2 regions of the Aureispira sp. CCB-E genome follow, and region 1 is predicted to be linked to the other one. Evidence: riboswitches for the same ligand, from Rfam matches in the RefSeq annotation. Region 1 holds a riboswitch; the other holds the start of a gene.
The links. A riboswitch is a leader RNA that binds a small molecule or an ion and turns the genes downstream of it on or off. The one in region 1 is predicted to bind S-adenosylmethionine.

Region 1 (16,307 bases):
GAATGACTCTGATAGCGTTATCTTGGTCAAACATACGCATATAGATATCTGCTTGGGTCAAGTAAATGTCCAAATCAGAAGGCTCATAAATAACCGCAGCTTCTAAAGCTTCAAAAGCTTGGTCATATCGCTCTTGTTCTGAAAGAATTTGAGCTTTTCTGACATATAAAGACGCAGAGTAGGGATGTTGATTCATTGCGTGATTTAGAGCTACTAAAGCACGCTTAAAGTCATTTCCTTCCTCGTAATAATCCGATAACATCAAGAAACTATCTACCTCTAAAAAAGAGATACCACCTTCTTTTAGCATACCTTCATATCGCTGAACCAGCAATTTCAAATCTGGTTGATGCTCTCCATCATAATCATGTGCTTCCATCTAAAGTTGTTTGGGTTCAAAATAGCACTTAGATAAGTACCTCTTTCTTTAAAGATACAAATAAAAAAGACAATAGTCAAGGCTTGTTTGTCACCGTATTGTTTATATTTTGTGCCATCCCTATTTCTTTTTTAATAGAATTTCTACAAAAATCACCATACTTTTTAAGTCAGGTTAATTGTAGATAAACTGTATCTTTATTATTAATTCAAACCTTGTACCATTAGTTCTCTCCAAAGCACTTTTGACAAAAATTTAAAAGTTGTAGTTTAGCTTTTAGTAGCATCTACCTATGGTATTATTTTATAATTTTTATAACAATCGCTCCTATGTATCACAATAAAAAAGTAAAACCCTACCTTAATTTAGTTTTGTTAATGGTGTTGATGTTTAATGATTTATCGGCACAAAATGTTGATTATTTTCAGCAAGAAGTCAACTACAAAATTGCGGTGGAATTAGACGATATCAATCATGTTTTGACTGGAAATATCGAAATAGAGTATACCAATAATTCACCTGACAGTTTGTCTTACTTGTATTTCCATTTATGGCCCAATGCTTACAAAAATCAACAAACAGCCTTTGCCAAACAGTTATTAAATAGTGGTCGTTTGGATTTTCATTTTAGCAAAAAAGAGGACAGGGGATTTATTGACAAGCTTGAGTTTTCATGCAATGGAGAACCTATTGATTGGAAGGAAGATTTTTTAAATCCAGATATAACAAAGCTTCATTTACCCCAAACATTAAAACCCAAAGAAACAATTATAATCAAAACGCCTTTTAGAGTTGTTATTCCTAGCGATTTTTCTAGGTTAGGGCATGTTGGTCAGGCTTATATGATTTGTCAATGGTACCCCAAACCAGCGGTATACGACAAAGATGGCTGGCATCCTATGCCTTATTTGAGTCAAGGAGAGTTTTATTCAGAATTTGGTTCTTTTGATGTCTCTATTACGCTTCCGGAAAATTATATTGTCGGTGCAACAGGAGATTTACAAACAGCATCAGAAAAAGAATTTTTAGCCGAACAAGTAGCGGCATCAAAAAAAGAAGATTATCAAAGTATATTTTATGGCAATATTTATGGCAATATTCCTTTCCCTCCATCTAGTGATAAGAAAAAAACGATTCGTTATACTGTTGATAATGTACATGATTTTGCTTGGTTTGCCGACAAACGGTATCACGTACAACACGATAGTGTACAGCTGTCATCTGGGCGTGTAGTGCAGACTTATACCATGTTTACAGACCAAGAATCTGATCTTTGGGACAAAAAAGCATTGGAATATACCAATAGAGCTGTGAAGTTTTATTCTGATATCGTAGGAGAGTATCCTTATAATTCTGTGACGGTTGTTCAGGGGGATTATGAGGGGAGAGATATGGAATATCCAATGGTAACCGTTATTGGTTTGGCTTCCTTCCCTTCTGGTTTAGATAATGTGATTACACACGAAGTAGGGCACAATTGGTTTTATGGGATATTGGGTAGCAATGAACGAGACCACCCGTGGATGGACGAAGGTTGGAATTCGTATATGGACTCTAGATATATGTCTGCGCATTACGATTATTATACCACTAAGATAGAGTACTTGGCTTATTTGCATGAGGCTAAAAAACACGAGGACCAGCCCATAGAGAGTCGTTCACAAGATTTATCTTTTATCAATTATTATATCTGTGGATATGCCAAACCTACGTTGTCTTTTCGTTACTTACAAGAGTATCTAGGAACGGAAGAATTGGATAGAATACTTAAAAAGTATTTTGAAACATGGAAATTTAAACATCCTAGTCCTAGTGATTTGAGAGCTGTATTTGAGGCAGAGAGTACCAAAAAGTTAGATTGGTTTTTTGATAATGTCATCAATACCACTCGCCATATTGATTACGCTTCTACGGGACATCGTTGCTGTAGTAAACATGATAAGGCTTCTGTAACAATTAAAAATAAAGGACAAATTGCAGCTCCAGTTTCTGTATCCGCCCTTGATGAGGAAGACAATATATTGGAAAAAATATGGATAGAGCCATTGGCTATGGGAGCAGATACAACTGTAGAGTTGGTATCAAAAAATGCTGTTGCTTATAAGATTGATGCCGAGGAGGCAATGCCAGAAATTAATCGCAATAATAATGAAATTAGAAACTATGGTTTGTTCCGAAAGGGAGAACCTGTTCGTATACAGTTTTTGGCTGATTTCAAAGATCCGAATAAACCAAGAATCAACTGGTTGCCTTTGTTAGGGTTTAACTTATACGATGGCGTAATGATAGGAGGAGCGGTATACAATTTACCCATACCCAAACCAGAATGGGAATATAGTGTTGTGCCGTTCTTTTCAACATTTACCTTATCAGCAACAGGTATGGGAGAGTTGAAACACAATAGCTATATCAAAACACATCGCTTTTCGCATGGGCTAACGTTTAAAACATTTCACAAACGCTTGAAACGCTATACCGATGAACGTCCTTATGCTTATAAAGAACGATTTTATAAAATTGCCCCTTATCTAGAGTTTGAGTTAGGAAAAAGCTCAGATATTAGCAAAGAACGACATCGGTTCCGTTTTGAACACGCTTTTATTGTAGAAGAAAGTGGTCAAATTAATAGCATTCGAGATACGTTAACCAATAGTTTTACCTATGAGTTTTTAGGAAAAGTAGCAACGTGGAGAAGTACACATCGTCTAAGTCATTATTATACCAACAAACAAGCTCAAGCACCATTAAGTTTATTAACAACCTTAGAATATGCGAACTATGATGATGTTATAGATGGGAGGCAGCATTATTTAAAATTAAGTTTGGAAGCTAATTTCAAATTTATGTATAGTCGTTTGTGGGGAGTTGATCTAAGGATATTTACAGGTGGTTTTTTGATGCATACTGATCGCCGTTTTGGTAAATTCCCGTTGTTGCTAATAGCAGGAAATCGTACGGACTATCATTACGATGATCATATTATGGGGCGCCAAGAAACAGAAAATGTTTTGGCACAACAAATTTCTCTTAGAGAAGGAGGTTTTAAAACAGCAATTGAGCCGATTATAGGGGCAGGGGCAAGTAATACCTTTATTTTCTCTATGAATTTGAAATCAGACATTCCAATCAAATTACCATTCAGAACTAGGTTTATCCGATTAAAACCTTTTTTGGATATAGGATACCATCATATTTCTGACGGCTCTATACCGAATCCTAGTTTGATGGATGGTTTGATGATAAGTGGTGGATTGATGTTGGATATTTGGGATGGTGCTGCGGGGATTTACTTGCCATTATTTGGGACTGATTCTATTGAAAATAAAATTAAATCATTTACAGGAAATGAATTTTATCGTCGTATTACATTCAGTTTCAATTTGAGTAGACTAAAGCCTAGTAGAGTGGTAGAGGAATTTGACTTTTAGAAAAAAGTGGCACAATACAGTATTTTTATAAAATAGCTGCTGAATGGGGTGGTTAATTTTTTAATAAAATTGTTGTACCTTAGTCTATTAGTAATACGATCAAAATGTACCCCACCATTATATTTAATCATTAAAATAAGCTTAAAAAATGAAATCATTTATCGCTACACTTCTATTAATGGCAGCTATGATTGTGACCGCCAATGCTCAATTTCCAGATTATGTCAAGGTTTTGGACGTAGAATTAAATAAAACAAAAACCGTTAAAGGAGATTTGTCAGAAGGTCGTTTTATTGATTTGCGTTTTGGTATGCGTGGTTCTGTAAGTTGTTTTACAGAAGCTCAAAAACGATACTTTAGCGGACATCATCGTTTGTATGCGTTTGAAGTGCCAGCCAATACAAAAGTTCTAGTAGAAGTAAGTACCAACAACGATATGAGTTTGTATGGGTACATGATTGATGCCCAACGTTTTGATGTGCCTCCGTATTTAGAAAATGTATCTAAGTCAGGATGTCAGTCAAGTGCAAAACCATCAGGAGAGTTGGATCGTATCATGATGAAGGCAGGTTCTGTAAAAACGCATGTTATTGTGGCTGTAACGGGATTGGATGAGAATAGCACTGGAGCATATACCTTAAAAATAACAACTCGCCAATAAAAAAAATACAGAACCATCTTCAGTTACCACAGCTGAAGATGGGTTCTGTATACTAACTAACTAACTAACTAACTAACTAATTTGGCAAATACGTATTTTTTAAAAGGAATGAATTGACATCCAAAGAGAACGAATCGATGGATTTCTAATCCATTCCCATGAGCATGTTTGAAGAACTTTAACCGAAACTTCAACCTTGCTCTTTTTATTTTAAGCGGATTCTAAAACCGCATCCTTATTTTGTTCAGCAACGTCATGTATTGCTTCTCCTACAATAGATTTGAGCACAATAGAAATAGTAGGATTTAACGCCCATTCTTCCTGTAACAACTGCTCTAAATAAACAGTGCCGATGACATAGTTGTACGATTTCGATTCAAATCGTTGATTAATAGATTCAAAATCACCCCATTGGACAACATTTTTATCTTGATAGCGGACATAAACTTCTAAGAGTTGTTTGGTAGAATAAGTGACAACTGTATTTTGATGGAGTTTTTTATACTCATATTTGTACCCATAGGTCAACGCACTAATATCGGATAAAACAGCAGAGCCCGTAGGATCGCTTCCTGCTCCTTTTCCTCCAAAAAACTGTTGATTGGCAAAGGCAGATTCTAGGACGATTCCGTTGAATTCATTATGCACATTGGTAAGAGGATTATCTGCCGATACAAAAGTCGGTATTACAAAGGCAGATATGTGTTGTCCTTGTTTTTGTCCATGCACAACTAGTTTAATATTTTGATTGTTTTGAGAGGCATAATTTACATCTTGATCACTCAAATTTTGGATGCCAATGTTCAAAATATTTTCAGGGCGAACAAGCAAACCAAAAGCATGTAATAGAGTAATACAGAGTTTATACTTAGCATCAAAGCCTCCAACATCCAAACTTGGGTCTGACTCTGCAAAACCTTTGTCTTGAGCTTCTTTTAATGCAACCTCAAAATCAAGCCCATCATGGCGCATTTTGGATAAGATATAATTAGTAGAACCATTAAAAATACCCGAAACAGAACTTAATAAATCATTATCATAATACTCCTCTAAATTGCGAATAATAGGTATACTTCCACAGACAGAACCTTCGTAAAGGAGAGGTGTTTCGTGTTTGCTTTGCAAAAATAGAAGTTCTTCTAAGTGTTCAGCAATTAGCTTTTTATTGGCACTAACGACAGCTTTGCCTTTAATTAAAGCTTCTTTGACAATATGATATGCCGCATCAGAATCATCAATTAGTTCAACAACCACATCAATATTGGGGTTGTCTAGTATGTCTGAAGGATTGGTGGTGAAAAAGGAAGCATCTAAAGAACGTTTCTTATTGGGATGTTTGATACAAATTTTTTCAATCGTTGCATTGATTCCTTTTGTTTGGGAAAGGACATTGTGTAAGCCCTGACCAACACAACCGAATCCAAAAATGCCTAATTTTAATATCGTATTACTCATGTCGTTTTTCTTTTCTCAGTTTGTTATTAAATTAAAATTCATATTCATTACTTACCGAGAAAATGTCAAGAAGATCATTATTTTAGATGTGCGCACCATCAAAAAAAACGCTCTCCTAGACAAGTGCTAGAAGAGCGTTTTATAAAATTTATATGATGCTCTAAATTGCAACTTATCTATCTCTTATAATAAAATTATAGAGAAGGATGTGGCACCTTTCCCAAAATGGGTAGGTTGCCAAGGTTTCGCAGGGCCTATTCCCTCCACCTTTCTTGATAAGAATGTATAAAGATGTTATTCTTTATATTTTGAATTGAACTTTCTGTTTTTGTTGACACAAAGATAGAGCAAAATAAACTATAAATCCAAGTAAAACTTTTTTTATTAACGTTTTGTTAACATTTTTGAGTTTATTTTGATATGAAATTTTAAACATTAAGTTGTTGATTAAGAGTTGTTTAGTTTTGTTTGTTTTTGTCCAAGGAATTTAGAACATTGGCTACGTCTTGTTGCACTAATTCTTTAACTAGAAACTGTAATTCGCTAAAATCCTCTTTCAAATAGGTTCGAGCAAATTGGCCATTTTTTAAATAACTTACTTTATCACAACAATCTGTCAAAGAATGAATAATATGAGATGAAAGTAAAATCAAACGCCCTTTTTGGCGTAAATGCTCTAGTATCTGAATGATTTTTTCATTGCTTTCGATATCCACTCCATTAAAAGGTTCATCCAAAATTAGGATGGGCTTATCTTGCGCCAAAACTCCCATAAAAACCAATTTCTTTTTCATGCCTGTAGAATAGTTTTCTATCAATTGGTGAAGGGGTAACTCAAAGATTTGATTCCAATGGAAAGGATCGAAAGCAGGATTTTGTTTTCTCATTAGTTCAAGGTACTCTATTCCTTTCATGTAAGGATAAAAATAAGTATGGGTTTGCATAAAGGCAACTTGGCTGCTGTTGACCCATTCTTCTTGGTACAGGCACTCGCCACTATCAATGGATTTTATTCCATAAATACTATTAAAAAAAGTGCTTTTACCTGCTCCGTTCATGCCTAATATGCCATGAATTTCTCCAGAATGAAACTGAATGTTTAAAGCATTTAGAATGCAATCTTTTTGGTAAGAAACGGTTAAATTTTTTATATTAAGCATAGTGATAAATTAAATTTTCTTTGGCTTTTTTCCAAAAGCGAATAATCATAAGAACAGGAATTGGCCACAAAAAGGGAATGGTCCAGCAGCCTACAAAAATAGCCAAAGGAAGGCTATTGTGTAACTTGTATTGGTGAAAGCTATAACTTTTGTATTTCATGACAATAGAAAAAGTGATGATTAATTGAGCAATAATAGCAACAATCAACAACGCAATTAAGTGCTTGGGATAAGGATTGAATAGAGCAAAGAGTAAGTAATGAGGAAGCATCAAAAAGTTGAAAATTACTAAACTGCCTATCGTCTTTTTTTCTAATAATTTTTTGTCATAATTGACGGCTAATAATAAATCTTTGTGTTCAAAAAATTGGAAAAAAGTTGTTGCTCCTAATGCCATTAATAACACAAAAATAGGAGTGGTGATAGGATAAAAACTAAATCCTAACCCCAGCATGTATATCAGAATAAATGTAAAGGCACTTTTACGCAATCCAGTACGCCATTCAAACAACTCAATAGGTATCCATTCAAACGAAAAAACAGGAAGCCCTTTTTTGTTGATTCCTTTGTGATAAGGTGGTTTTATAAAGGATAAAATAAGAAGACCAAATGATAGAATAATCAAGTTTTGCCATTTCCCCCAGAGAATAAAGGTAAAAATGAAAAAGCTATTTGCGATAAAATAGTCTAAACTGAAAAAAATAGCAATAGGAATGGTCAGTTGCTCTAAGAAAAAACGGTCTTTGCGATTCCAATGTGTTCCTACCCAAGAGAAAAGAAGAACAAGTGCAATTCCTCCATTTTGACTGGTTAAAACTAATTGTAAGACTCCCAAAATAGCAACAAATAAGATGGGGGCAAGGAGGATTAGGTGTCCAATGCCAATGTCTTTGAGGATTCTAAATATTTGTTTAACTCGAAAGTTAAGGTATTGATGAATAATCGGTAACATATACAAAAGGCGTTCAGTGTTATTGGTTTGTAGTTACGAATTAAAGAAGACTTTTTTAGAGCAGAATAATTTTAACATAGCTTAACTATATTTTTAGTTAAACGAATCGAGTTCATCGACGAATGGACTAAAAATCAGACTTTATGGACAAGAAAATAATGATAGTAGGTGTATGCTTAAAATGTATTTTAAGTTGAAATGAATATTGATGATAATTTGTTGGTATTTATTTGTTTGTGTGTTTTTGTTGCTTGTTTAAAAGTAAATAATTGTTGTTTTTTTTGTGGAAAGATGTTTAAAGGTATTCATACTTTAGTTATAATACTTTGTCGTTAAGGTACTTTTTGATGGTCAAAGAATACAAGTGTTGTTAACTATTTATCCACCACACAACTCCACAGCATTAATATCTTAATTGATGGGAGATACCTATACTTCCTTTTTATAAACGTTCCAATATGAAAAAAAAACAATTATTCGCGATTGCATTGAGTTGTATTATATTCAATCTTAGCGCTCAAAATTCTGATTTACACGAATGGCGACATCTTCAAAATCAAGGTGAAAATTTTTATACCATCCAACAACAGATGGAGACAAAGTATGAAGGAAAATCTAGCAAAAAGCAGGCTGTTAATTATAGTCAATCATACAAGCAATATAAGCGTTGGGAATATTATTGGCAAAGTAGAATAGATGAAAAAGGTAACTTTGTATCTGCACAGAGAACCTTGGAAGAAGCAAATAAATTAAAACAAAAGCCAACATTAAGGTCTACTACTTCCAATTGGTCTATTGTTGGTCCAATCACGGTGCCAACGTCTTCTATAGATGCTTATGGTGGAATGGGACGCATTAATTGCGTTGCATGGGAGGTAGGGAATACGAATCATTTATATGTCGGTTCACCTAGTGGAGGGTTGTGGAAGTCCATTAATGGCGGCGTTTCTTGGATTCCATTAACAGATAACCAAATTACTTTAGGAGTCAGTGATGTAGTTGTTAGTCATGCTAATGCCAATGTAATCTATTTAGCAACAGGAGATGCTGATGGTCAACAAAACGCTTCTGTTGGAGTTTTGAAATCGGTAGATGGTGGAAATAGTTGGAACCAAACAGGGCTAGTGTTTCAAAAGCCTGTTATTGCCCAAACTGCCCGTATGGTTCAACATCCTATTGATGCTAATACATTGTTGGTCACTGCTACCGATGGAATTTATAAAACAATAGATGGAGGTGATAATTGGCTTACAGTAAGTAATCAACCCGCTAGAGATATAGAATATGATCCCAACAACCCAATGGTTCTGTATGCATCGGGATTAGGAGTGATCTTAAAGTCTATTGATGGAGGTGATAATTGGTTGGATATTAGTCCTAGTATGATTGTTGGTGTAAAAATAGAGTTGGCCTTGACTCAAGCCAATAGTAATTATATTTTAGCATTGGATGATGAAGGTACATTGATGGCAAGTAATAATGCAGGTGCTACTTGGAGTCTTATGAATACTTTTTCAGCGAATGGTTTTACTTCACAAGGTGGTTATAATCTATCGCTAGCAATTGCTCCTATTAATCAAAGTTTGATTATGGCAGGAGGTGTAAATGGATGGAGAAGTACCGATGGAGGGGCTACTTGGGAAAAGTACTTAGATGGCTACTGGTCAAGTGGAGAGCCTTATTTTTACGTCCATTCTGATCACCATATTTTCAAATTTTTGCCTAATTCTACTATAATGCTAACAGGTAATGATGGTGGATTGCACAGAGGAGACGCAGCACTTTCTACTCCTTGGGTTGATTTGTCTTCGGGATTAGCAATTACACAATATTATGGTTTAGGTGCCGACCCCATCAATAATGATGTAATTTTAGCGGGAGCCCAAGATAATGATGCTGGACAATTTGATGGAACAACATGGTTTAATAGAGCTGGTCCTTCTGATGGAATAGAAGGTTTGATAGATCCAACGAACCCAACAATGGTTCAATATGCTTCTACTCAGGCAGGAGGGTTACTTAGAACGGATGATGGTTGGGCGACAGATTCTGTTTTGAGTATTCCAGCATCAGATTGTGGGTTTGTATGGCCTATGCAACTAGATCCTATTAACTCTACAACTATTTATGCGGGGTGTGATGAAATTTACAAATCAATAGATAAGGGGGATACATGGACGTCTATTACAAACGGAATCTCTAGTGGTGGGCTATATGTTGACTTCTCTCTTGCTCCATCCAATCCAAGTGTTATTTATGCCGTATATGATGCGAATAGTTTAATAGGGACGACAAATGGAGGAACGACGTGGTCGCCAATTACTTCTCCTATTATGACAGGGCAGATATCAGGAATAGCAATTGCTCCAACAAATCCACAAAAAATATGGATTACGTATGCTGGCTACGCAGCTACAGATAAAGTCTTTGTTTCGTCAAATGGAGGACAAACTTGGACAAATATAACGGGAACATTACCCAATATACCTGTCACTTGCATTATTGCTCAATCTGGTTCTATTAGTGAAGATATTTATATAGGTACAGACTTGGGCGTTTTTCACAAGAACAATACATTATCAAACTGGCAATCATATAATACAGGTTTACCTAATGTTATTGTCAATGATTTAGAAATTACTTACAGTACGGGTAAACTTAGAGCAGCTACCTTTGGTCGAGGAGTTTGGGAAAGTGATTTGAATTCAGTTGCTTCTTCTACTGCTTCAACAAATGCTAATACTTTTGATTGGCAGGTTAGCCCAAACCCAACTCATGGAATTGTGCAATTAAATCTTAATAGTCAAGATAGAGAAAAGAGCTATCAACTTACAATTTATAACCTAATAGGAGGTGTTGTCTATCATCGATCTGATTTGAAGTCAGGAAAATATAGCATAGATTTAAGTTCGTATAGCAGTGGTGTTTATATGCTAACATTGGGAACAAAAGAGGCAATACAAACCCAAAAAGTTTCTCTTGTAAGGTAAGACATTGCAAAACAAGTAGTCAACAAAAATCAAGTATTATGAGCTGTCTATTAATTAGGCAGCTCATTTTTTATTTAAATGATTTTTTTAGACTGGCTGTTATTGGAAAAAAATATAGACAAAAATTATTTTTATTTTTAATGCCTATCTTATTGAAGTGGGCTTAATACACCATTTAAAGCCAAATTTGCATCTTACAAGTAAGATGAACAATAAAAAAATGGATATGAAACAGTTGATACTTTGTTGTTTAATTTGCTTGTATTGCCAATCTATAAAAGCTCAAATAGTAGAATCTATACAGCAAAAATATACAACTTACGATAGTATAAATACACAGGAAAAGGTTTATGTACAAACAGATAGAACATTCTATGCTCCCAATGAGGAAATCTGGTGGAATGTTTTTGTGACCAATGCTAAAAATGCTCCTAGTACGCTAAGTGAACAAGTTTATGCGGAGTTGTATAGTCCGAATGGTACAAAGTCGGATGCTTTAATTTTGAAAAATAAGGGAGGGTATGCTCAAGGATACTTTAAGTTAAAACCAGATGCGGTAGGAGGTATTTACAAACTACGTGTGTATACCTATTGGATGCAGAATTTTGGAGAAGAGAACTATTTTGAGAAGGAGTTAACCGTTCAGAAAACGGTTTTACCAGAGGTATTAATGCAGCTAGATTTTGAACGAGAAGCCTATGGGGCAGGTGATGAGGTTGTGGCAATTTTTAAGGCAAAAACAAAGGATAATAAGGCATTAGCACACAAAAAACTCACTTATACCGTTCAACTAAACGGACAACTTGTTACGAATCAAACAGCTACAACAGACGATAATGGGAAGGCTCTTTTATCATATAAATTGCCAGATAAACTGACGGAAACCAATAATTTGATAAATGTGCAATTTGATGAGAGTGGATTAACAGAGTCTATTACTCGGTCGGCACCTATTGTCTTAAATAATTTAGATATACAACTATTGCCAGAGGGAGGAACGGTAGTTGCCAATCAAAAGAATAGAATTGCCATCAAGGTATTGAATGAGTTTGGTCAGCCTGCTGATATTAAAGGCGAAATTGTCAATAAATCAGGAAATGTAATTCAGGAGTTTAGTACTTTTCATCAAGGAATGGGGGCTTTTGAATTGGTGCCCGAAAAGAATGAAAATTATATGCTGAGAGTTACCCAACCAGTAGGCATCCGTCAAACGTGGAAAGTTCCATCTGTAGAGACAGATCGATTGGGTATTTTTGTTAAAAAACAACAGGATCAAAGAATAGAATTTGACCTTTATAGTCCCAAAGAACAGCGTGTTTTTGTCGTAGCTCAACAACAAGGTAACTTAATTTATACCCAAGAAATAAAAGCCGTAAAAGGAGCGAATACAGTTGCTTTTTCTACCGAGGATTTTCCAATGGGGATCGTTCAACTAACTGTTGTAGATGAAAAAGAACGTGTTCATGCTGAGCGATTGGTATTTGTTAATGCACAACGAAAACTAAAGGTTCATATTTCAACCAACAAAGAAGATTATTTGCCTAGAGAAAAGGTGGTCGTAGATATTTGGGCTAAAGATGAAACTGGACGAGGCGTACAAGGAAATTTTTCGATGGCGGTTGTAGATGACAAACAGCACACTTTTGCAGATGATAAGCAGGATAATATTCTGTCTTATTTATTGATGAGTTCAGAATTAAAAGGAGAAATTTATGAACCTAATTTTTATTTTGATCCTAAAAATGAGAAAGCCGCCGCCGCTTTAGATTATGTTTTGTTGACACATGGTTGGCGGCGATTTGAGTGGCAAACTATCTTAGAAGAGTCCAATCGCATGACGATCCGTTACCCCATTTTGGCAAATGAAATTTCGGGGTATGTGAAAATTGGAGATCAATTGGGTAAGAAACAAACTATATTTTTATCTGAAGGGCAAGCACGTTATACCAAAAAAAAGGCATTGGCAACGACACAAACAGATGACAACGGTTTTTTTACATTTAAAAATGTTACAGTTAGTTTCCCTGCTTTTTTATCGACCACTTATCATGGAGAATACCAGTCCATTCGAATCAATCAATATTCAAAACCAGGATTGAGTTGGGAACGTACGGTGCCTGGTATTTACCACGATCAAATTGTCAACCAAGGTTATTATAAAAAGAAAGAAGATGGAAAATTATATGATCGATACAATCAACAAGTTGACGTGGTTAATAGTGATATTGTAAGTGAAGATGGTCGCTTGGTTACTACTTCCAAAAATTTTAAGATTGTTGATGGTCTTATCAAAACTAAACATAACTATACCGTACGAATAGATGAAGAAGGGTATGTTTTTTCAAACGAAGGAAGATTGAGCAAAGCACCTGTCAATGTCAATTCTAAAATAGTACAAAAGACAGTAGGTAATAAACGGAGTAGCCCAATTGTTATGGATAGTATTTCATATACTGTTCCTCAAAATCGTTCATTGGATTGGGATAGACGTAGAAATGCCGATAAATATACAGAAAGGATAGAGCTGAGCACTAGTGGTTTGACCTCTGAACGAGCGCTTGCTAGTGTTATGCTTTCGACAGAATCGGTCGTTGTAGAAGCCTCCAACATAGAGATAATGAATAGTGGTAGGAATAATCGGTACAATGTAACGCCATCTTTTCAAGAGGAACTAATAAGCCCTAGTGTGTATTTGATTCAAGTTGCGCCTAAAAATCTTCAATATAAAAGTATCCCTAGGTTTTATCAGCCTAACTACAGTGATAAAAGAGGAACTCCTGAACGAACTGATTTTAGAAAGACAATTTACTGGAATCCGAGTATTCAGACCAATAAAAATGGCAAAGCTTCTTTGAGCTATTATAACTCCGATGAGGTAACTACCTTCCGAATCCTTTTGGAAGGAAATAATGCAGAAGGACAACTAGTGCACGAAGAACATACTTATTCTACCTCTTTACCATTTAATATTGTAACAAAGATACCTAGTGTGTTGAGTTTTGGAGATACAGTACGCATGCCAATTGTGCTTCAAAATAATAGTTCTAAAACAGTTGCTGGAGCGCTAAAGATAGAAGTACCTTCGTTTTTAAATGTTTTGGAAATGCCTTCTAAAAATATCTCTATTGCTGCGGACACACAACAGGTGGTTCATTTGCTTTATCAAGTGAGATTTGAACAAGGAAAAGCGCCTATTTATATAAGTTTTGAATCTGATGGTCTAAACGATTTTATCACTCAAACCGTTGAGACAACAGCCAAAGGTTTTCCTGTAGATTTTGTTATGGCTGGGCAAGAACTAGAGCAAGTAGATACGTTTGTTTTGAGGGATGTTTATGAAGGTTCGTTGACCTCAACGTTAAAGTTTTACCCAGATATTTTAGAAGGGTTGATGGATGGTGTAGAGAGTATTTTGAACTCTCCTAGTGGCTGTTTTGAACAGGTATCTTCTAGCAATTACCCCAATATTTTGGCTTTGCAGTTGATGCAACAAACAGGAGTGTTAAAAGTAGGTGTGCGCCAAAAAGCATTGGAATACCTTCAAACAGGTTACCATAAATTAGCAGCTTATGAAATTAATGGAGGTGGTTTTGAATGGTATGGTCGAGCACCTGCACACGAAGGCTTGACGGCCTATGGTTTGGTACAGTTCAAAGATATGCAAGAGGTGTACGAGGTTGAGGCAGGTATTATAGAACGGACCAAAAACTACTTGTTGAGTCGAAGAAATGGAAAAGGCGGCTTTGAGCAAAATGTAGGCAAGTATGGATTTAGTGGAAACAAACCTGCTTTATTTAATGCTTATATTACTTGGGCGTTGTCAGAAGTTAATACAAAAGGAATTCACAAAGAAGTGGAGGCAATGACTAGAGAAGCTATTGCAAGTGAAGATTTGTATCGAATGAGTTTAGCGGCATTGACCCATTTTAACATTGGAAATCAAGAACGAGCTGAAAACCTACTGAAAAACATTCAAAATATGATTCTAAAACTTGGGCTAGAAAATGTTTTCGCAGAGTCAACCGTAACTTATTCTTATGGAAAGGCATTGAACATAGAAACACTTTCTTTTGCTGCCTTAGCTATGTTGAGGTCTGAACATCGAAATGAAGCATTAATAGTAAAAATTGTAGAGTACCTATTGAGCAAACGCCAATACGGTCGTTTTGGCTCTACTCAATCAACCGTCATGGCATTAAAAGCGTTGAGTGCTTATACGAGTAGTGTTCTCAAACAACAGGAAGACAAATCGATACAAGTGGAGATCAATGGCAAGGTTGTATGGAAGGACTTGTATCGCAAACATCAAAAAGGAAACTTACTAGTAACCGATCTGCATCAATATTTTGTAGAAGGACAGAATATTGTGGCGGTTAAGTTTGATGCTGCTACTCAAGGATTACCCTATAGCTTTGATGTTTCATGGACTTCCCAAACACCTGAAAGTGCTGCCGAATGTCCTTTGATGATCACCAGTACTTTTGATAAAAAAGAAGCTAAAGTAGGAGAAACAGTACGTTTGGATGTGACTGTTCAAAACTCCAACAACGAAGCGGTGCCTTCTACAATGGCCTGGATTGGTATTCCCGCAGGTTTGTCTGTTCAAGCTTGGCAATTAAAAGATTTGCAAGAAAAACAACAATTTGCTTTTTATGAATTGAAAGATAATTATTTAATATTGTATTATAGAGAATTGGATGGTCAAGAAACAAAAACGCTTTCCTTAGATTTAAAAACAGAAGTTCCAGGACACTATACCGCACCAGCTAATACGACATATTTGTACTATGGAGATGAATATAAGTATTGGTTAGAAGGGGCTAGTATTCAGGTAAATTAGTTGGGTTATCACCTCCTAAAACCAACAAATCCACCACATGAAGGAATTATTATTATTAATTTTTATATTAATTAGCAGTGCAAGTATGGCGCAGTCTCTTGGGGAGGATGTTTACATACGCTATTATCTGGGACGAAGTATTCAGCGAACTAAATTATTTGATGAAACAGGACTCGGGAAATTTATTCTTTTTAGAAACATACCTTCCAATTGGATTGTAGAATATAAGAGAACCAATGCTTTGGAGGATATACAGGGACTTTTTGGAGCTGTAAAACCAAAATTAAGTTCGTTGAGAAATAAATCTTTTCGACTAGATGTTAAAGGATCTAATTTAGGAGAGCTAGACGTTAGTTTCAGAGGTAGCATGGTATTCAAAAAGGTGACTGGTCATTTGAGTTTAAACGGGCATTGGAACAATCAGCGCAATGATTTTAATCAA
Region 2 (16,307 bases), 1.1 Mb from region 1:
CTTTGAAGGCATCGCCGACCTTCATGGCGCCTTCTCTATTTTATTACCAGAAGGAGATACTTATTTCATCAAAATTCAAGGCTTGGGCAATAGTGTTGATTTTGACGAACTGTCTATCCCTAAGCAAAAGGGTAAAATAAGTGGTGAGATTGCCATCCGATATCGTCCTGCTCGCACATTCAATTTGGATGATGTACATTTTGAAACAAACAAAGCAACATTGCTCCCCCCATCCTTCGCTTCACTTGATGAGCTTGCTGAAGTATTATTATTAAAAAAGGATTTGTATGTAGAAATAGCAGGGCATACCGATAACGTTGGTGATTCATCTAGCAATCTCTTGCTTTCTCAAAAAAGAGCAGACGCTGTTGTCAAATATTTGATACAAAAAGGGGTACCTGCTAATCAGCTAACGGCCAAAGGATATGGTGAATCAAACCCCATTGCCGATAATAATACACAAGAAGGCAGAAGAGAAAACCGCCGTACAGAGGCGAGAGTTTTATAAGCTATCTTGTGAAGGTGTTTCTTATTATTTACAATACGAATCTGATTTTATACTCTTTTATTAATTTAGCTTTTTCCAATTAGAATAACCAAAAATAGTTTTTCTTCCATAAAATACATTCTCTATCCAAGTCAGCATTTTATATTTGAATTTCTCGTGCTTCATTTTAGGGCGATTGAGCTTGCCTTTTTGAGTATAATTGAGTTTAGATTTCCAAAACATCTTCGAAATCAAATGGCTCATAACCGAAGGGTGTTTGCCTTCAAAAGTAGGGATTGCTCCCAAATAGCCGTAATCAAACTCATGGGCTTTTAATTCATATTCGTTCTGAATTTGATCGGAATCATGATGCATTGACTCTTGTTCTTTCCTTTTGGATTGCATTACTTGCGGAGGACGCACCCAACCATAATGATAAATGTACGGTTCTATTTCGATGACAGTTAACTTTTCATCCTTATTTTTTCTGAATGATTGGGCATCTTTGTACGAATAGATGTGTTTTTTATTTCTTACAATTCGTATCTCATTTTTGTACCAACAATGTACTGGCAAATGATGCTTGTAATCGCCCCAAAAATGATAGTAGTTAAATAAAAAACCATCTACACTATCCTCCGTCAAATATTGTTTGCAATAAGTGGTGATTGATTTCAAATCTTTTTCGTGAACCACCTCATCAGCCTGTAAGTAAAAACACCAATCTCCCGTACATTGAGAAAGAGCAAAATTGGTTTCAGTGGCAAAAATTTTTCCATCTAGGAACTCTTCTTCATCCCAAACGCGATCTATTATCACAATTTTATCAGAGTTAATAGACTCAATTAAAGCTCTGGTTTTATCTTCTGGATCACAATTACCCAAGGCCACAATAAATTCGTCTACAATTGGTAAAATAGATTCAATAGATTCCTTAATAGGAAAATAATACAAATCCGCATTTCTTACCATTGTAAAACCACTAATCTTCATAAATCGTCTATTTTAGTCCTTCGAAGTATCAAAGATAATATCTCCCAAGCTACTATCGTCCTTTTTTTCTAATCTTAATTTATCAATTGCATTTAATTCCTGTGCAATTAAGTCAAATTTATAGACAATTTCAGCATGGTCATTCACATATGCTTCTCCTCCCAAATCAGCCAAAGTATCTTTCATGACACGCTCAACCGTAGCGGGATCTAGTTTTTCTTCTGTTTTCCGCTGGCGATTAGCTACTTCCGTCAATGTAGACAATGGAATTTCGTGTACGTGTTGCTCCCCTTGGTCATAAGTTTGAAAGACAATCCGCATCAATCGCTTTCGAATATTCAATTCGCGTTGTTTTTTGCGTAGCGGGCGCAAACGAATCCATCTAATCATAGGAATTAAAAAGAATAAGCTAGAATACACCAATGGAAAACCTCCTAAGAAGAACTGTCCCCAAAAACCCAAATTTAAGCCCATTGGTCCCAACCAACCACCAAAAACGAGCATTAAGGACATGATAAGGTTAAAGGTATTCATAGCAATAATTCCTGCATTACGACCACCAGAGTTTCCCGTCAACTCATATTCTGGCTCATACTCATCCCAATACCAAACAACAGGTTCTTCCCCTGTTCGGTCTTTGGATCGAATCAATTGAGAAAAATCGCCATACAAAGTTCCATTGTCAGAAACATGCCCTTCTCCATCAAACATTCCTAGACATTCGGTCATAAAATTCTCGGCTTCTTCTCTTCTCCAACCAGCCAAAGCCTGAATCTCTGAAGTTGTAATCAGTCCTTTTTGTTCTCTCAAAAAAGTCGCTACTTCTTGATTGTTTGCCAAGGGATCCAACTCAACTCTTGGCGGACCAAAGATAAAATCATAGATGGAAGCCACATAACTTTTTTCATCTTTAGGGTTTTTAGGTTTCTTCTTTTTTCCTAAAATGCGTTGTTTTTCTTTATAATGTTGATAATTATAGCCATAATCGTCTCGCTGATAATAACGATTGTTATACCCCATAATTGTATTCCATTCAAAAATGGAAATAAACAAACGTAGCATAACCGCTATCAAATCACCAACACCATCTCCATCTTCAGAAGCAATAGCCGCACCGATTAGCAGCACAATAAACACAACAAAATAAACGACTAAAAAAATAGACGTCAATAGTTTATACCCTATTTGAAACCCTTTCCAAAGCAAACGCATCAAGTCGGCGACATATTCAGAAAAAGGCTTTTTGTCTCGACGCTCCAAATGAGGACCAAAATCATAAATTAAATCCCCATTCTCTGTCACTTTTAGTTTACAATCGTATTTTTCCATCATATTTTTGATGGCTTCATCGGTTTCGATGATAGGCATTCCAGTAACAGAAACTGCATCTTCTAATGTGAAAGAAGTTGTATTTTGAGTCGCGTACTTTTCGAGTACGACTAAATTATCCTTAGGATTTTCAAATGCCATTTTGTATATTTATTGTGAGTGTTTGATTGTTTACAACAAAAAAACTTTTTTATATTTTTTACTTTGTGAGCCTATAGGTTCGTGGAAAAACTAAAAAGCAACGGAGTATTATTATTTATAACCGTAACCTAAGATAGTTTGTTCCTTGTGAAATGTTTGTATTTTGTTATCATTATAAATCTATAATAAGCAATCGTTCAAAAAATAACAAATCTTTACGAAATGTAAAGCAAAGCAACTTAGATGCCTTATTATTAACACCATCAAACAAATACATGCATTACTTCTACAACTTGATGCTCATAATTATCATTTGGGGCAATAACTTTAATCAAGCTGTTGCACAAACAGAGAGTAGTTTTCAACTAGAAGCTATGACCGAGGGCAATTATTATTGGCAACAGTTTGATTGGTCGGTCACTACTGGTTTTGGTTTTAACTATTGGTTTACAGATCATTTTGCGATTAACTACGAATTTCAAATAGGCTACGACAAACGATATGGCTTTACGATGAATAGTGGCTGGGGACAAGTAGCGGCTGGTTTTTTGTACTCAGAATTAGGTGGTACTTTTACAGGAGATTTTTTAGGAACAGTCTCTATTTTAGCCTTATTAATTCCTGAAGGGGTAACATTTGCTGCCAATCCTTATGATGACTTGGTCTTTATGCCTTACTTAATACCTTTTGAAGCACAGTATTTGGCTAGTGACTATCCACGGGTTCGATGTGCAGGAGAAGTTGGCTTAAAAATGCATTACAAATTGGGCAATGGCTTGGCTTTGCGTCCTAAAATAGGATTGCGTTATTTATACAGCAAACAACGTTTGGGGATTGAAGTAGGCATTGGAATGGTTTTGCTAGACACAGAAGAACAGCTGTAAAATTACAACAATTTATCCCCCAAAAAGCTTCTTTCTCTTTGAGCAGTACTTTAAATGCAACTTTGTTGCTTTAATTTTGCTTATTAATTGTACAACGTATGATTTTTTATTACCTTCGCAGATTCAAAAAAATAAGCCAAGGATTCTAATCATGGAAGAAAACGTACAAACTGCCTTTATGCTCACTATTCTTGCGGGGTTATCTACAGGAATCGGTAGCCTAATTGCATTCTTTATCAAAGACAAGAGCATTAAGTTTTTGGCATTCTCCATGGGCTTAGCAGCTGGGGTTATGCTCTATCTTTCGTTTATGGAAATGTTGCCACATGCTGTACATTCCATTGGTGCTACCTTAGAGCATGCTCACAATGGAACTTGGTATGCCATCATTGCATTTTTCAGCGGCATGTTACTGGTAGGGGCTATTGATCGGCTCACCCCGCATCACCATGGTCCTCACGAATCAGATACCTCCTTGGATGATGGAGATATTGTTATTAATAACAAAAAGTTAATGCGGGTAGGAGTGATGACCGCCATTGCTCTAGCCATCCACAATTTCCCTGAAGGTTTGGCTACTTTTATTTCTGCCTTAGAAGATCCACACTTGGGAATAACCATTGCCATTGCCATTGCGCTGCATAATATTCCAGAAGGAATTGGTGTCTCTATGCCTATTTATTATGCAACAGGTAGTAGAAAAAAAGCCTTTTTATATTCTTTTTTCTCAGGTTTGGTGGAACCTCTTGGCGCAATATTGGGTTATTTTCTATTCATGACTTATCTTACACCATTCGTCATGGGAATGCTTATTGCTGCTGTAGCAGGAATTATGGTCTTTATTTCTTTAGATCAATTGCTCCCTGCTGCCCATGAATACGACGATCATCGTTTATCTATTTATGGAGTTGTTTTAGGAATGTTTGCAATGGCAGTTAGTCTTGCTTTATTGGTTGGACATCATTCTCACCACGTACATCATGTACATTAGACCTTGTGATCTTCGCCATTATTATTAATAAAAGTAAATTACCTTACCACTTGTTTTCATACTTAGAATTTCGAATAATCCAAAATACCATTCATTATGAATCTATCTTCCAAATTACTCGAAAACACTGTTGAAGTTTTTGCCACTCTTCCAGGTATTGGAAAAAAAACAGCTTTGCGTTTAGCTTTGCATTTACTTCAAACAGAAAGCACGGAAGTGACGCAGTTTTGTGAAGCCATTCTAAATATGAAAAAACACATTCAGTTTTGTTCTTCTTGTCATAATATTGCCGATGACGAAACTTGTAGTATTTGCTTGTCTCCAAAACGAGACAAAACGACGATTTGTGTTGTTGAAAGCATAAAAGAGGTCATGGCAATTGAAAACACACAACAATTTAATGGTGTTTATCATGTATTGGGTGGTGTCATCTCTCCTATTGAAGGCATTGGTCCCAACCAACTTAACATTGATAGCTTATTGGATCGTATAGAAAGAGAACAAACCAAAGAATTGATTATGGCCATCAGTCCCACAATAGAAGGAGAAACGACCATCTTTTATATTTCCAAACAGTTAAAAGAAAGTGCTGTCAAAATCTCTACGATTGCTAGAGGCGTTTCTTTTGGAGGAGAGTTAGAATATGCCGATGAGTTAACACTAGGTCGTTCGATTTTGTCAAGAGTTGCTTATAAGAAGTAATCATTTCGCTGGGGCTTATAGCTCCTTTTTTCTTTTTGGGGTATTTTTGACAACAGTTCGTTAAAAAAAATATTAGCTTAATAATCAACAAGTTACACTCTTATTGCATTTTACATTAAAATCTTGATTATCAACTGCGCAGCACTCATGAAGTACCACGAAGTAGCAGCGCAGCTAACTAAAAGCGCAGCGCTCACGAAGTAAACTAATATAAAGGTGCTTTTTTATCTTTTTGGTAACTAAGCTTGCGATCTCATGACCGCAGGGAACTAGCCTTGCGCTCTCATGAGCGTAGCGGATAATAATCAACGAACTACTACTTTTCTAAATTCTAGCATTATGCAGGGTAGCTTCTTGAAAAAACAGCTACTAAAACTCTTTAATACCCACTTAACTGTATTTTTTTTAAAATTTAAGACCTTTAGGTCTTCTGATTTGCCCTACTCAAAGGAAGTCCTTTTTTAAGCATTCGTCTGTAACAAAACAAAATCTTTCGGCGTAAAAAGCCCTTGTTGTTCTCTCAAAGCCAACAATCCTAAGTATGACGTTATTAACTAATTGTGATTTCATACTTATTTCTCTCATCTTTATAATAACCGTTAATATAATTATGCTAGTAAAAACATTTGCCAGTGCAGTAGAAGGAATTGATGCGCAAACCATTACCATAGAAGTGAGTGCAGGAGGTCAAATTGTTCAAGGAAAACCAGGGTACTCTTTAGTAGGGCTTCCAGACAATGCCGTCAAAGAAGGTTATTGGCGAATCGAAACAGCACTCAAAGAAATTGGCTATAGAATCCCTCGCATTAAGATTATTATCAATATGGCGCCAGCCGACCTAAAGAAAGAGGGGTCTTATTACGATTTGCCGATTGCCATTGGGGTTATGGCTGCCAATAAGCAATTGCCCCACGAACAATTAAAGGATTATATTTTGATGGGTGAACTCTCTTTGGATGGAACACTTCGACCAATTAAAGGTGCCTTGCCGATTGCCATTCAAGCTAGAAAAGAAGGCTTTAAAGGAATTATTTTGCCAAAGGCGAATGCAAGAGAAGCTGCTATTGTTAACAAAATTGAGGTTTTTGGGGTAGAACACCTGCGAGATGTGATCGAATTTTTTCAAGGAAGCAAAGAACTTTCTAAAACAGTTGTCGATACTCGTGAAGAATTTGCTTACAATCAAACTATTTTCTCTGTTAATTTTTCAGATGTAAAAGGGCAACGCAGCATCAAACGAGCCATGGAAATTGCCGCAGCGGGTGGTCACAACTTGATTTTAATTGGTCCCCCTGGTGCGGGCAAAACCATGCTGGCGAAACGCTTTCCAAGTATTTTGCCTCCTCTCAATCTAGGCGAGGCATTAGAAACAACCAAAATTCACTCTGTAGTAGGGCTACTTCCCGAAGATTGCTCTTTAATTCATCAACGCCCATTTCGAAATCCTCATCATACCATTAGTGACGTGGCTCTGGTAGGTGGCGGCAATTATCCTAGACCTGGTGAAATTTCCTTAGCACACAATGGTGTCCTATTTTTGGACGAACTTCCAGAATTTAAACGCTCGGTACTAGAAGTGTTGCGACAGCCCATGGAATCTAGAAAAATAACTATTTCCCGCTCGAAATTCACGGTCGATTATCCCGCCAGTTTTATGTTAGTAGCATCCATGAACCCCTGCCCTTGTGGTTATTATACACATCCTGAAAAAGAGTGTGTTTGTTCTCCTAATGCAGTTCAAAACTATCTTAACAAAATATCGGGTCCATTGATGGATAGAATTGATTTACACATTGAGGTAAAGCCTGTCAATTATGATGAACTGTCAGATGAAACGGCACAAGAAAGTAGCGAAGAGATATTAAATAGGGTGATTGCTGCAAGGCAGCTACAAACAGAACGTTATAAAGAGGATCAGCATACTTATTGCAATGCACAAATGGAGTCGAAGCATCTCCAACTGTTTTGTCAACTCAACAAAGCCAGCAAGTTATTGCTAAAACGAGCCATGGAACACTTTCAATTATCCGCTCGTGCTTATGATAGAATCCTAAAGGTAGCCCGAACCATTGCCGATCTAGATGGTCAAGAAAACGTCCATGCTCAACATATTGCGGAAGCGATCCAATTTAGAAGCTTGGATAAAGAAAATTGGGTACAATAGCTTTAAAAAGTCTTCTTTGCTTACCAAAATACGCCCCTTCTATTTATTTTTTCATACAAATAGCTTGTTCCTAAATAGATTCTTAGTAATATTGCAGCAATAAAAAGACTTAGGCGAATGGTTATTATAATAAGACTTCGTGACTTTTTTAGTTTTTTTGTAAAACGCTAAAAAAACATCTTTACATCCTATTGATAATCAAATGGATGCAATTTCATCGCGAAGTAATGCATACATAACCAGACACTTAATATCCAATTAAAGTAAAAATAGAAGCATAACGTTATGATTTTAAAAGGAAAAAAAGGAATTATCTTTGGAGCATTAGATGATATGTCTATTGCATGGAAAGTTGCCGAAGCTTGTGTTGCGGAAGGTGCAGAAATCGTCTTAACCAATGCACCTGTTGCTTTTCGTATGCCAGGTGATTCCAACATAAAAGTTTTAGCTGAAAAATTAAACTGTCCAGCCATTCCAGCGGATGCCACTCGTTTAGATGATTTAGAGAAATTGATTGACAAAAGCATGGAGCATTTTGGTGGTCAATTTGACTTTGTTTTGCACTCTATTGGTATGTCCATCAATATTCGCAAAGGGAAGTCATACACAGATTTAAATCATGACTTTATGCAAAAATCTTTTGACATCTCCTCTATTTCGTTCCATAAGTTGATGCAATCACTATGGAAAAAAGAAGCGATTAAGGATTGGGGTTCTGTTGTTGCCTTGACTTATATCGGTGCACAGCGTGTATTTCCACATTATAGCGAAATGGCAGAAGCAAAATCATTGTTAGAATCATTTGCTCGTTCTTTTGGTTATCACTTTGGAGAACGCAACAATATTCGTGTCAATACAATTTCTCAATCGCCTACTATGACAACAGCAGGTACAGGAATTGACGGATTTAAAGAATTTTTGGATTACTCTGAAAACATGTCTCCGATTGGAAATGCTCCTGCCGAAGCTTGTGCTCAATACTGTGTTTCGTTATTCTCTGACTATACTCGTTATGTCACGATGCAAAATTTATATCACGATGGCGGTTTCTCTAATATGGGAATGAATCCTGCTATTTTGAATAAATAAAAAACCACAAAGGAACGACTCTTATTCGCCTGAATAAGAATAAGTTTATAAATCATACAAAATGCAATTGCCAAATATAGCAATTGCATTTTTTAATCCTATTGGGCTGTTTGTGTGTAACATATCCAACTCATCCTTGTCATATCTATGAATGAGATAACTGTCTTTTGAAATATGGACATTAATTCCTATTTTCAACCATAAATCACTGCACGATTAGTACATGACAATCGTTATTTAGGTATTTAAGCACTTAAAGTATTTATTTACAAATCGTTTTACTCAATCATAATGCAACTACCAACCATCAGTACGCTATCCATTGTCATTCCTGCTTACAATGAAGGGGCAACCATTCATTTGATTCTAAACAAAGTAAAAGCAGTACATTTAGCCCAAGGCATTCAGAAAGAAATTTTGATTATCAACGATTGTTCTACCGATAATACAGAAGCAGCTATTCAACAATATATAAACGAAAATCCAACACTCGACATTCAATATTTCAAACATCAAAAAAACAAAGGGAAAGGGGCTGCCTTGCATACGGGAATATCTAAAGCTACAGGAGAATATCTTGTCATTCAAGATGCCGACTTGGAATATGATCCTGAAGAGTACAATATTCTGCTCAAGCCTATTTTAAATGGAAATGCAGATGTCGTTTATGGCTCTAGATTCATGGGAGGCAACCCACACCGCATTCTATTCTTTTGGCATAGTATCGGCAACAAACTATTGACCTTTTTATCAAATATGAATACCAATTTGAATCTAACAGACATGGAAACGTGTTACAAAATGTTTAATACTAAAATGGTTCAAAGTTTGGATCTGAAAGAAAAACGATTTGGTTTTGAGCCAGAGGTAACGGCTAAAATGGCGCGTATTCCAGATATTAGAGTGTATGAAGTTGGCATTTCTTATTATGGGAGAACCTTTGCAGAAGGCAAAAAAATCAATTGGAAAGATGGCGTTCGAGCTATCTATTGCATTGCTAAATTCAACCCTGTTAGAACTATAAAAAATGTATTTTTTGTAGGAATTTTGTTTCTACTTTTTATGATGCTAATTGCAGGCTCTTTAGCCTTCTTTAAGCTAGTCTTAGGATTATAAGTCCTATTACAATTCTATATTAGGTTAAACCTATTTGCCTTCATTGGCATGACAATTAACCATAACCTATACCTATTATCCGTTGGGAGATTTGCTATTTTCACTCCAATAACTTGGTAGTGTCACAACTACTCCTTAGCTTCGCATTTATTACTTATCGAGAAAGGTGGAGGGACTTGCCCTTAGAAGCCTTGGCAACCTGCTTTAGTAAGGTGCTAACTCAAGACAGATAAGTTAGAAAGCTTGATATCTACTGATAATCTACTATACCAAACGCTTCTAACTTTATCTGTTAGAAGCGTTTTTCATTTTCTCGATAATGATGATATTTCTATCGTTACTAAACTTAGTACTTCGTGGATTTTTTAGCTTTTTTGTAAAAACCTAAAAAAGCATCTTTGCATCAGTTTGATTCTCAAACCTTTAAGAAATTAAGCAACAAAAAGCATACTCTATTGATAATCAAACTGATGCGATTTTCCCACGAAGTAATGTAAACTTTTTTTTATGAAAATCACATTAAATCGACAAAATGATTTTTATCATTTTTTAGCACAAAACGAATCGGGTGCTCGCTTAGAATTAGATGCAGCGCCTTCTATTGGTGGTCAAAATAAGGGATTCCGCCCTATGGAATCTTTACTAGCAGGGCTCGGTGGTTGCTCTGCCATTGATATTATTAGTATCTTAAAAAAGCAACGTCAAGAAATCATAGACTTCCAAATAGAAATTGAAGCCAATAGAGACACCGAAGCTGTTCCTGCCATTTTTAAAGATATTGAGGTAAAAATTATCATAACAGGAACAGTTGATGAGAAAAAGCTTCAAAAGGCAATTGATTTAACCGTAGATAAATATTGCTCTGTCTATCATATTTTAAAAGAAACGGCTGCTATCAATTACAGCTATGAATTGGTTCCTGCCTCCCCTAAAAAAGTAACATCAACAACTTATAAAGCAGAAACGTTGGCAATTCGAACACAAACAGCACCAACGCACAACAGAGAACACTCGGCTCCATTGTACTTGACTTCTAGCTTTACCTTTGAAAATGCCGAACAAGCTAGAGCCGTCTTTGCAGGAGAAGAAGAAGCACACATTTATTCTCGTTTTTCCAATCCAAATGCTAGTGAATTCATTCAAAAAATGTGTTTGTTAGAAGGTACTGAAGATGGGTTTGCAACTGCTTCGGGAATGTCTTCTATCTTTGCCTCACTCGCTCCTTTTCTCAAAAAAGGAGATCACTTAATTGCTTGCCGCTCTGTTTTTGGAAATACACACCGTATTATCACAGAAATTTTACCCGAATGGGGCGTGGACTATACTTATGTAGACATTGACCAGCTCGAAACATGGGAAGCCGCAATACAGCCCAACACGAAGATGTTGTTTGCCGAAACACCCTCTAATCCCGCCTTAGATTTTATTGATTTAGAATGGTTAGGGAAATTAACAAAAAAACACAACATATTGCTTAATATCGATAACTGCTTTGCTACTCCTTACTTGCAGCGACCTAGTGACTATGGGGCAGATTTAGTCGTTCACTCTGCTACCAAATGGATCGATGGACAAGGAAGGGTTTTAGGTGGTTTGGTATTGGGCAAAAAAGAACTGGTTGCCAAAGTTTATGCCTTTGCTCGTCGGACAGGACCTTCTATCTCACCATTTAATGCTTGGATATTATCCAAAAGTTTAGAGACACTAGCTGTTCGCATGGAACGCCATTGTGACAATGCCTATGCGCTGGCTAGTTATCTAGAACATCACCCAGAAATAGAATCGGTTAAATATCCTCATCTCCCTTCACATCCTCAGTTTGATTTAGCCAAACGCCAAATGAAGTTAGGAGGAGGTCTATTTACTTGTATTGTAAAAGGAGGCTTAGAACGTGGTCGCCGATTCTTGGACGCTTTAGAACTGTTGTCTTTAACAGCCAACCTAGGGGATACTAGAACCATTGCCACACATCCTGCGTCTACCACACATTCTAAGCTCAGTACAACTGATCGAGAAGCCGTTGGCATTTTAGATGGTTTGATTCGCTTTTCTGTAGGCTTAGAACATTTAGATGACCTTATTAATGATATTAATCAAGCTTTAGAAAAATCTAAATAACCAGTATGATTTATCCAAAAAACGTACAAATTTACAAATATCAACAAGGTTTTAACCTAGAACAAGGCGGGCATTTAGTCGAACTAGAGATTGCCTATCATACTTTTGGGACACTCAATGCAGCCAAAGATAATGTTGTTTGGGTTTTTCATGCTTTAACAGCAAACTCTGATCCTACGGATTGGTGGCAAGGTGTGGTAGGAGACAATACACTTGTCAATCCTGACAAACATTTTATTGTTTGTGCCAATGTCTTGGGTTCTTTTTATGGCACAACGAACCCTCGCTCTATTAATCCTACAACTGGCTTAGCTTATGGCATTGAATTTCCTTCATTTACGGTTCGAGATGTCGTACAAGTACACCATTTACTACGTCAACATTTAGGTATTTCTACCGTAATGATGGGGCTTGGAGGCTCTTTTGGAGGACATCAAGCTTTAGAATTTGCGCTTGCGGCTCCTAATGTGCTCAAAAGTTTGGTCTTGTTGGCAACTAGTGCACGAGAAACGGCTTGGAGTATTGCCATTCACGAAGCGCAACGAATGGCATTAGAAACAGATGCTACTTGGCAAGAGGACAGTCCATCAGCTGGCTCCATGGGCTTAAAAACAGCGAGAGCCTTAGGGCTTATTTCTTACCGAACCATCAATGCCTATATCCAAACCCAAACAGATGATACGCCCAAACTCGATCAACATCGTGCCGCTTCGTATGTCCGTTATCAAGGCGAAAAACTAGCCCAACGCTTTCACGCACATTGTTATTGGCATTTGTCTAAATGTCTAGATACGCATCATATTGGTCGAGATAGAGCTCCAGTCGAAACTGTTTTGGCAAATCTCAATATTCCTGTGTCTGTTATTGGGATTACGAGTGACTTGTTAATTCCTGTGTCTGAGCAGCAGTTTTTAACGCGACATTTGCCCAAAAGTGTTTATTATGAAATCGACTCAAAATTTGGTCATGATGGATTTTTAATTGAAGTCTCACAAATTAATACTATTTTGGAAGAACACTTTAAACGACTGAGGGCAAACTATTAAGTTTCCTAAAACCATTCTTATGAAAATCATTCTATTATTTTTTATCCTAACAGGACTCTTTGCTTGTTCTAATTTTGTAACAGCTGACGAAATTCTAAATCAAGGCATTGAAAAAGTCGAGCAACAAAACTACAAAGGGGCTATTGAAGATTTTACCAAGGTCATCGAGGCGAATCCTGAAAATGCGACAGCGTATACCGAGAGAGCTTTTGCACATTGTGAATTGGAAAATTACCCAGCAGCACAAAGTGACTTAGACAAAGCACTAGAGTTAGTTCCAAACTCCTTTAGAGCACACAATTGTCAAGGCATTCTTTTTTCTGCTTTGGGGCAAGAGGAAAAAGCCATTGAAAGTTATTCCACTGCGATTCAATTGCAAGCTAATTCTGCTACCTTGTATTACAATCGTGGTATTTCTTATAATACGATAGCCAATTATGAAGCAGCATTGGCCGACTTTGATGCGGCGATTGAGTTAGAAGAAGATAATACCGATTGTTTTTACCAAAAAGCAGCCTGTTTTTATGATATGGAGGCTTATGATATGGCCATTGATGAATTGGATAGAATTATTGAGTCAGTCCCTAATTATGCAGATGCATTTATCAAACGTGGCGATGCCTACGAGATGAAAGCTGATTATGAAGCGGCAATTGAGGACTACAATCGCTTTATTGAACTGCAAAGCGATGATCCACTAGGTTATAACAATAGAGGATATACGTTTAATAAAATGGGAAAGTATGAGGCAGCTTGTCAAGATTTTGACAAAGCAATTGAATTAGATGTTGATTATGAATTGGCTTATTTAAATAAGGGAGATGCCAAACTAGCTACCCTACAATACGATGAAGCAATTCAACTTTACCAAAAAGTTTTGGATATTAATCCCGTGTCATTTGCGGCCTTGAGTTCGCTAGCAGATGTCTACGAAGCAACCAACAATTATTCGGCTGCCATTGAGCGTTATCACCAAATAATAGCTATAGATTCTACCTACGGAGAGGATTATTTAGCTAGGGGAATGCTTTACATCAAGGAAAATGAGCGGCAAAAAGCCTGTATGGATTTCAAAACAGCTATCGAGTTGGGAGAAGAAACAACTGCTGTTGATGCTTTCAATGAATATTGTAGGTAATTTTTAAGGTTCAAGGCATATCTTCCGCCTTATCTTGGCATATGTTTTGGATTCATAATAAGTATACTTTTAAGGTTGGATCAATAGTACCTTGCCAAAACCTAGCGGTCTATTGTCCCAACCATTCTTAGAAAAATACACACATGAGAATTTTATTATTGCTTTTAAGTACTTTATTTATTTCCTTGTCTATTCACGCTCAAGGTACTTGGAATGATTATGTAATTGGGCGTCCAATGCCTGGTTATTTTGAAGCCAAACAAACGGTTGCCAAAGCTTGGGGCATCAATTATCAAGCTACTTTTGCTGGCTGTGTTTTATCTGATGAGATGTCTGATAAATCCAAGCAGTACCAAGCTACCAATAAAGCCTACTTCAAAACCTTGGCCATTAAATATGGGGATAATTGGATGGAGGAATTTGAATTGGAAGTAAAAAAAGAAATACATCGTAATACAAGCCAAGAAAAAGGGATTTGGTACGAACTAGTTGATAACAATAAAGACAAATCCTTTTACGCTGCCAAACAAGTTGTTGCTCAAACGTGGGGCATTATCTACAAACCTCAATTTTTGACAAAAGACATGAGTGCAACCGAAAAAGCTGCCTTAACAGAGCTTTTTCTCGCTAATAACGATTACGTACAACAACTAGAAAATACCTTTGGTAAAGGTTGGCAAAAAATACTCGATCAAGAAGTAGAGTTTGAAGTAGCCAAGCAGCAACATTTAGCCAATAATACAGCTACTTGGGTGGATTATGTGGTTGGCAAGCCTTATATGACTTATTTTGAGGCTAAAAAAATAGTAGCCAAAGATTGGGGAATTGCTTACGAAGTAAAATTCCAAGGTTGTGAACTCACGCCCAAAATGGAAAAAGAAATGGCTAAAGTAGAAAAATCAAACGCTCGCTATTTCAAAACCTTAGAAAAGCTTTATGGGGAAGATTGGAAAACGAAATTTGATAGGGCAGTACAGAAAAAAGTCGCTCAAGCGCATTTGTCTCAATAGTTTTGCTCTATATTAGACAACCGAATTCCAACTAAAATAGGAACTCGGTTGTTTTTTATAATTATGACTCCACCTTTTCGATTACAGGCATATCGTTGACAATCTGCCAAGTGCCATCCTCTTGTTCTACCAACAATAAATAAGTATTAAAAATCAGCTTTTTGCCAACAAATGTTGCGTGAACATAAGCATTAGCACCTTGAATGCTGATGCTATTTATACGAACAGCCCTATCATCGCCTCCTATCTTTTTTGCCTCTAACAACGACAGGTACGTTTCTTTATCCGTTACACTCAAATCTTTACTTCCAAACATCCGATTGACCAAAGCACGAAAATCTTTGTGTAAAACTTTCTTCATTTTGGTAACGTTCTGTTGGTCGGCACTCTTGGCAAACATCTCTACAACGTCTACAATTCCTTTAGCAGAATTGGATTGCCCATAGTTATCGGTAAGCGATAAACATAAAATCGTTCCTAATAATAATGTTTTCATAATAATCTTTTTTATAGTAATTAAAATCAATGATTTCTGTGTTTTTAAATTCGGTAAAATGCACCTAACTATTGACTAAACAATTATTGATTTATCAATGATCAGTATAAAAAAATAGCACTAGTTATTGCATCTCGCTATTCCTCTGGAAGGGCAGTACTCTTTGCCTTTTGTTTTGCTAAAGTTTGTCAAAATTATCATGAATTTTCTTGAGCAATCGATTCAAAGTAACTTTCTCTTCATCACTAATTCCATCCAATCCTTTAGCTCTCATTTCAACGGCTACTGGCAAGACTTTTTCGACCACTCCTGCCCCTTTTTCTGTCAGATAAATACCAAAAGAGCGGCGATCGGCTCCACCTTCTCTTTTTATTAGCATTTGCTTTTGTAACAAGTCCAAAATTCTAGTAATCGACGCTGGGTCTTTGTAAGTAGAAGTTGCAATTTCTCGTTGAGTGGTTCCTGGATACTCACTGATTCGTTTTAAGACGACCCACTGTTCGCTAGACAAATTGACTCCAATGTTTGATAATTCCTTTTTAGCGTACTTTTTAAACCTTCTAGAAACTCGTTCCAACAAAAAAACATAAACATCATCTAATA

Region 2: linked by a shared signal. The riboswitch ahead of QP953_RS28655 (OsmC family protein) and the one ahead of QP953_RS01565 (homoserine dehydrogenase) in region 1 are both predicted to bind S-adenosylmethionine.

What each region holds. Positions count from the first base shown of each region.
Region 1 covers NZ_CP133671.1:385,955-402,261, forward strand. The annotation lists gene QP953_RS01550 (tetratricopeptide repeat protein) at 1-379, opposite strand, end outside; gene QP953_RS01555 (M1 family metallopeptidase) at 709-3,807, shown strand; gene QP953_RS01560 (hypothetical protein) at 3,956-4,468, shown strand; gene QP953_RS01565 (homoserine dehydrogenase) at 4,679-5,923, opposite strand; SAM riboswitch class I at 6,093-6,205, opposite strand; gene QP953_RS01570 (ATP-binding cassette domain-containing protein) at 6,382-7,083, opposite strand; gene QP953_RS01575 (hypothetical protein) at 7,076-8,035, opposite strand; gene QP953_RS01580 (VPS10 domain-containing protein) at 8,494-11,025, shown strand; gene QP953_RS01585 (MG2 domain-containing protein) at 11,252-15,865, shown strand; gene QP953_RS01590 (hypothetical protein) at 15,903-16,307, shown strand, end outside.
Region 2 covers NZ_CP133671.1:6,626,133-6,642,439, forward strand. The annotation lists gene QP953_RS25715 (OmpA family protein) at 1-508, shown strand, start outside; gene QP953_RS25720 (hypothetical protein) at 569-1,480, opposite strand; gene QP953_RS25725 (hypothetical protein) at 1,493-2,950, opposite strand; gene QP953_RS25730 (hypothetical protein) at 3,226-3,834, shown strand; gene zupT (zinc transporter ZupT) at 3,986-4,825, shown strand; gene recR (recombination mediator RecR) at 4,922-5,527, shown strand; gene QP953_RS25745 (YifB family Mg chelatase-like AAA ATPase) at 6,138-7,691, shown strand; gene QP953_RS25750 (enoyl-ACP reductase) at 7,977-8,780, shown strand; gene QP953_RS25755 (glycosyltransferase family 2 protein) at 9,072-9,896, shown strand; SAM riboswitch class I at 10,048-10,132, shown strand; partial or broken gene QP953_RS28655 (OsmC family protein) at 10,527-10,736, shown strand; gene QP953_RS25760 (trans-sulfuration enzyme family protein) at 10,809-12,014, shown strand; gene metX (homoserine O-acetyltransferase) at 12,020-13,060, shown strand; gene QP953_RS25770 (tetratricopeptide repeat protein) at 13,080-14,198, shown strand; gene QP953_RS25775 (hypothetical protein) at 14,342-15,208, shown strand; gene QP953_RS25780 (nuclear transport factor 2 family protein) at 15,270-15,704, opposite strand; gene QP953_RS25785 (MarR family winged helix-turn-helix transcriptional regulator) at 15,883-16,307, opposite strand, start outside.